DNA from 2 places in the Streptomyces sp. NPDC059649 genome. Region 1 is predicted to be linked to the other one. Evidence: predicted binding sites of a transcription regulator. Region 1 holds the regulator's gene; the other holds the start of a gene.
The links. The regulator HrcA, encoded in region 1, represses chaperone genes, less so after heat shock. The targets are predictions, from matches to a motif close to TTNGCACTCNGNNNNNCNGAGTGCNAA.
Positions count from the first base shown of each region.

Region 2: groES (co-chaperone GroES) is a predicted target of HrcA. The motif match lies at 2,096-2,122, and genes of this name have one in related genera.

Region 1 covers NZ_JBHWDV010000004.1:327,154-330,454, forward strand. Annotated here, with positions in the region: gene dnaJ (molecular chaperone DnaJ) at 52-1,185, opposite strand; gene hrcA (heat-inducible transcriptional repressor HrcA) at 1,186-2,202, opposite strand; gene ACFV1J_RS09565 (MBL fold metallo-hydrolase) at 2,397-3,134, shown strand; gene ACFV1J_RS09570 (DUF3097 domain-containing protein) at 3,203-3,301, shown strand, end outside.
Region 2 covers NZ_JBHWDV010000108.1:4,243-7,543, forward strand. Annotated here, with positions in the region: gene groL (chaperonin GroEL) at 1-1,505, opposite strand, end outside; gene groES (co-chaperone GroES) at 1,639-1,947, opposite strand; gene ACFV1J_RS40045 (FtsW/RodA/SpoVE family cell cycle protein) at 2,603-3,301, shown strand, end outside.

The DNA.
Region 1 (3,301 bases):
TCAAGCGCGCCCCGGCTCACGCCCGCGCTACCGCGCTACCGCCTTACCGCTCTACCGCCCGTTGAACGCATCCTTCAGGCGCGAGAACAGTCCCTGCTGGCCCGGCTGGAACTGGCCCGTGGGGCGTTCCTCGCCGCGCAGCTTGGCGAGCCGCCGCAGCAGCTCCTCCTGCTCCGGGTCGAGCTTGGACGGGGTCTGGACCTCGACGTGGACGATCAGGTCGCCCCGGCCGTTGCCGCGCAGATGGGTCACGCCGCGCTGGTGCAGCGGGATCGACTGGCCGGACTGCGTGCCGGGCCGGACGTCGATCTCCTCCACCCCGTCCAGCGTCTCCAGCGGGCACTTGGTGCCCAGCGCCGCCGCCGTCATCGGGATGGTGACCGTGCAGTGCAGATCGTCGCCGCGCCGCTGGAAGACCGGGTGCGGCAGCTCGTGGATCTCGACGTAGAGGTCGCCGGCCGGGCCGCCGCCGGGGCCGACCTCGCCCTCGCCGGCGAGCTGGATCCGGGTGCCGTTGTCGACACCGGCCGGGATCTTGACGGTCAGCGTCCGGCGGGAGCGGATCCGGCCGTCGCCCGCGCACTCCGGGCACGGCGTCGGCACGACCGTGCCGAAGCCCTGGCACTGCGGGCAGGGACGGGACGTCATGACCTGGCCCAGGAAGGACCGGGTGACCTGCGAGACCTCACCGCGGCCGCGGCACATGTCACAGGTCTGCGCCGAGGTGCCGGGGGCGGCGCCCTCGCCGCTGCAGGTCGTGCACACCACGGCGGTGTCGACCTGGATGTCCTTGGTGGTACCGAAGGCCGCCTCGTTCAGCTCGATGTCGAGCCGGATCATGGCGTCCTGGCCACGGCGGGTACGCGACCGCGGACCGCGCTGCGAGGCGGTGCCGAAGAACGCGTCCATGATGTCGGAGAAGTTGCCGAAGCCGGCGCCGAAGCCGCCCGCGCCACCGCCACCGGCCTGCGAGAGCGGGTCCCCGCCGAGGTCGTAGACCTGCTTCTTCTGCGGATCCGACAGGACCTCGTAAGCGGCGTTGATCTCCTTGAACCGCTCCTGGGTCTTCGGGTCCGGATTGACGTCCGGGTGCAGCTCGCGCGCCAGCCGACGGAAGGCCTTCTTGATCTGGTCCTGCGAGGCGTCACGGCTGATGCCGAGGACCGAGTAGTAATCGGTGGCCACTTACGACTCCGCGAGGATTTGTCCGACGTAACGTGCCACTGCGCGTACCGCTCCCATCGTTCCGGGGTAGTCCATGCGGGTCGGTCCGACCACGCCGAGTTTGGCGACTGCCTCGTCGCCCGAACCGTAGCCGACCGTGACGACCGATGTGGACGTCAGGCCTTCATGGGCATTCTCATGCCCGATACGTACGGTCATGCCCGAGTCCTTGGCCTCGCCGAGGAGCTTGAGCAGCACCACGTGCTCCTCCAGCGCCTCGAGCACCGGACGGATGGTCAGGGGGAAGTCGTGCCCGAAGCGCGTGAGATTGGCGGTGCCGCCGATCATCAGCCGCTCTTCGGTCTCTTCCACCAGAGTTTCCAGCAACACCGACAGCACTGTCGAGACCGTGCCGCGGTCGTCCTGTTCGAAGGACTCCGGGAGATCCTGCACCAACTGGGGCACATCCGTGAAACGGCGTCCCACGACCCGGCTGTTCAGCCGCGCCCGCAGGTCCGCCAGTGAGGTCTCCGAGAACGGCGTCTGGCAGTCGATGAGCCGCTGCTCGACCCGCCCGGTGTCGGTGATCAGGACGAGCATCAGCCGGGCCGGGGCCAGCGCCAGCAGCTCGACGTGCCGGACCGTGGACCGCGTCAGGGACGGGTACTGCACGACCGCGACCTGCCGGGTCAGCTGTGCCAGCAGCCGGACCGTGCGCCCCACCACGTCGTCGAGGTCGACCGCGCCGTCGAGGAAGTTCTGGATCGCCCGCCGCTCGGGGCTGGACAGCGGCTTCACACCGGCCAGCTTGTCGACGAAGAGGCGGTAGCCCTTGTCGGTCGGGATCCGCCCGGCGCTGGTGTGCGGCTGGGCGATGAAGCCCTCTTCCTCCAGCGCCGCCATGTCGTTGCGGACGGTCGCCGGGGAGACCCCGAGCTGGTGGCGCTCCGTGAGGGCCTTGGAGCCGACCGGCTCCTCCGTCCCGACGTAGTCCTGGACGATGGCGCGCAGCACTTCGAGCCTGCGTTCACTGAGCATCCCGCGCACCTCCAGCCGGCCGTCGCCGTCTCGTCTGTCTCCTGGCACTCACCTGGGCCGAGTGCCAGACCCTGAGCCAGTGTACGGCCGGGTAGCACGACCACGGCAAGGGTGACCGCGCGGAGCTCTCACCTGATGACCGGGTTCGGGCGATCTGCCGGGCAACGCTATCGCGATGGAGCTAGCGTCTCGGTATGCGCACGACTTGGGAAGAGGCCGGGTGGGAACGGCTCGGTGACGGTGTCGCCAGGCGCCGTATGCCGGGCTGGGACGAGACCGTGGGGGTGATCGCCGGGTCGGCCGGCGTCATGATCGTCGACACCGGCGCGACGCTCCGCGACGGCGCGGATCTGCGCCGGTCGATCCGCGGTGTGCTGGGCCGGGAAGTGACGCATATCGCGCTCACCCACCCGCACTTCGATCATGTGCTGGGCACCGCCGCCTTCGCGGGCGTCGCGGTGTTCGGCGCGACCGGCCTCGCCGAGCTGTTCCGCCGCGACAAGGACGCGCTGCGGCACGACGCGATCCGGCACGGCGTCGACCGGGACGCCGCCGCGGAGGCCGCCGATCTGCTGGTCGTGCCGCACCACCACGTCCACGGCCAGCTGACCGTCGAACTCGGCGACCGGCAGGTGCTGCTCGCCAACGTCGGGCCCGGCCACACCGCCCATGACCTGGCCGTCCTGGTGCCGGGCCGGCACGGCGACCCGGAGATCGTCTTCTGCGGTGACCTGGTCGAGGAGTCCGGCGAGCCGAGCGCCGGGCCCGACGCCCTGCCCCGGCAGTGGCCCGCCGCACTGGACCGGCTGCTGGCCCTCGGCGGCGAGGACGCGCGGTACGTGCCCGGGCACGGCGCCGTGGTCGACGCCGCGTTCGTCCGGGCCCAGCGCGACGCCCTGGCGGCCCGCTTCGGGGTCCCGCCGTCCGTCTGACCCGCAGCACGCCCGTTTCCGTACGGAACCGTCTCCCCGACAGCCCCTCTCCCCGATAGAACAGGCCCATGCAGAGCAAGCGCTACAGCCCCGACCTCACCCCGCCCTGGAAGAAGCAGCGGCCCGCGCCGGAGGTCCCGGCCGACCCCGATCTGGTCGTCGAGGAG
Region 2 (3,301 bases), on a different contig from region 1:
GAGCGGGTGACCTTCACCGGGTCGATGACGCCGGCCTTGACCAGGTCGCCGTACTCGCCGGTGGCGGCGTTGAAGCCCTGGCCCTTGTCCTGCTCGGCGACCTTCGCGGTGATGACGTAGCCCTCGAGGCCCGCGTTCTCCGCGATCCAGCGCAGCGGCTCGACGACGGCGCGGCGGACGACGGCGACACCGGTGGCCTCGTCGCCCTCCTTGCCGAGGGAGCCGTCCAGCACCTTGGCGGCGTGGACCAGCGCGGAGCCACCACCGGAGACGATGCCCTCCTCGACCGCGGCGCGGGTCGCGGAGATGGCGTCCTCCAGACGGTGCTTCTTCTCCTTGAGCTCGACCTCGGTGGCCGCACCCACACGGATGACGCACACGCCGCCGGCGAGCTTGGCGAGGCGCTCCTGGAGCTTCTCGCGGTCCCAGTCGGAGTCGGTGGTCTCGATCTCGGCCTTGATCTGGGCGACCCGGCCGGTGACGTCCTCGGCCTTGCCACCGCCGTCGACGATGGTGGTGTCGTCCTTGGTGACGGTCACGCGGCGGGCGGTGCCCAGCACGTCCAGACCGGCCTGGTCGAGCTTGAGGCCGACCTCCTCGGCGATGACGGTGGCACCGGTGAGGGTCGCCATGTCGCCGAGCATCGCCTTGCGGCGGTCACCGAAGCCGGGGGCCTTGACGGCCACCGCGTTGAAGGTGCCGCGGATCTTGTTGACGACGAGGGTCGACAGGGCCTCGCCCTCGACGTCCTCGGCGATGATCAGCAGCGGCTTCGAGGCACCGGCCTGGATGATCTTCTCCAGCAGCGGCAGCAGATCCTGGATCGAGGAGATCTTGCCCTGGTGGATGAGGATGTACGGGTCCTCGAGGACGGCCTCCATCCGCTCCTGGTCGGTGACCATGTACGGCGAGAGGTAGCCCTTGTCGAAGGCCATGCCCTCGGTGAAGTCCAGCTCCAGGCCGAAGGTGTTGGACTCCTCGACGGTGATCACACCGTCCTTGCCGACCTTGTCCATCGCCTCGGCGATGAGCTCACCGACCTGCTTGTCCTGCGCGGACAGACCGGCCACGGCGGCGATGTCGGCCTTGTCGTCGATCGGCCGGGCGGTGGCGAGGAGCTCCTCGGACACGGCCTTGACGGCGGCGTCGATGCCCTTCTTCAGGGCGGCCGGGGAAGCACCCGCGGCGACGTTGCGGAGGCCCTCGCGGACCAGCGCCTGGGCCAGCACGGTGGCGGTGGTGGTGCCGTCACCCGCGATGTCGTTGGTCTTGGTCGCCACCTCCTTGACGAGCTGGGCGCCCAGGTTCTCGTACGGGTCGTCGACCTCGACCTCACGGGCGATGGTGACACCGTCGTTGGTGATGGTCGGGGCGCCGAACTTCTTGTCGATGACGACGTTGCGGCCCTTGGGGCCGATCGTCACCTTGACCGTGTCGGCAAGCTTGTTGACGCCGCGCTCAAGGGCGCGACGAGCGTCCTCGTCGAACTTCAGGATCTTCGCCATGGGTTGCTTCAAGTCCTCTCATTGCGATCCTCGGCACGCAGTGGGGACCGCTGTCTCAAACGGAACTGCGCCCCTGCCCCGGGTTGTTTAGACGCGGGAACCAGGGGCGCAGATCACGGCAAATCTGGGTGACTTACTTCTCGACGATCGCGAGAACGTCGCGAGCCGAGAGAACGAGGTAGTCCTCGTTGTTGTACTTCACCTCGGTGCCGCCGTACTTGCTGTAAAGCACGACGTCGCCAACGGTGACGTCGAGCTCGACGCGCTTGCCGTCCTCGAAGCGACCCGGGCCCACGGCCAGGACGACGCCCTCCTGGGGCTTCTCCTTGGCGGTGTCCGGAATGACCAGGCCCGAAGCCGTGGTCTGCTCGGCGTCGAGCGGCTGGACCACAATGCGGTCCTCGAGCGGCTTGATGGCAACCTTGGAGCTGGCGGTCGTCACGATCCGACCTCCCCCTTCGGAGATCTCACGGGGTTAACTGTCTGAGGTGGCGACCAGGTGGATCCGTCGTCGCGGGTGCCGGACCTGCCCGTCGCTGTGTGTCTGGCACTCCCCCTTGGAGAGTGCCAACGCCGAGACTATGACGCGGTTAGCACTCGGTCAAGCGGAGTGCCAGCGCGGCGGGGGTGCGTCGTACGGCGCGGGTTGACCACCGCCCCGTACCAGGGGGCCCGGGCGCCCCGGATCCCTGCCAAATCGGACACACCTCCCCCTTCCCTCGCAACCACGCCACCGGCTGCTTCGTCTACCTCCCCGACTGCCGAGCCGGTGAACCGTGCGCGACGCGTGCGACGTATACGACCTGTGCGATGTATGCGATGCATGTGGCACGTACGACGTGTGCGATGTACGGGGCACGTACGCCGTGTGCGACGTGTGCGATGTGTGCGATCCGCGATGCGTACTGCGGGGGGCGTACTGCGGGGGTGCACCACGCGTGCCACGTATACGACGTATGTGACGTACACGATGTATGCGACGTACGCGACCCCGTCCCGGCCGGCGGCCCTGACCATCGATGGGGGAGGAACCCGTGCGTGGACTGACCAGCGCTGCCCGGGCGGCCGGGGAGCCGGAGAGTGATGCCGAACGCACCATGACGTTCGCCGCGCTCGCCCAGGCACCGAACCGCCGGCGGACCGAGGCCCGGCTGCTCGCCCTCGTCGTCGCGATCGCCGTCTTCGGCTACGCGTACACCGGCCTGTCGATGACCGGCCGGCTGCCCGGCGGACTGCCCGGCTTCTCGGTCAGCATGCTCTTCGTGGCGCTCGTCCCGCACCTGGTCCTGCGCCGCTGCGCCCCGCGCGCCGACCCGCTGATCCTGCCGCTGGCGACGCTGCTGAGCGGGATCGGCCTGGTCCTGCTGCACCGCCTGGACATCACGTACGCCCGGTCCCGCCACCTCAAGATCGCCGAGGCGACCAGCGGGCAACTGGTGTGGACGGTGATCGGGGTGGCGGTCTGCATCGTCATCCTGCTGGTGCTGCGCGACCACCGCATCCTGCAGCGCTACATCTACCTGACGATGGCGGTGGCGCTGGTGCTCCTGATGGCGCCGGCCTTCTTCGGCGCGGACATGTACGGCGCCAAGCGGTGGATCCTGCTCGGGCCGCTGTCGCTCCAGCCCGGCGAGTTCGTGAAGATCATGATCTCGGTGTTCTTCGCCGGCTACCTCACCGTCAACCGCGACGCGCTGGCACTGGCCGGCCGCCGCGTCATGGGCATCCAGCTGCCCCCGGGACGGCAGCTCGGCCCGATCTTCACCATATGGGTGGTCAGCCTGCTGGTGCTGATC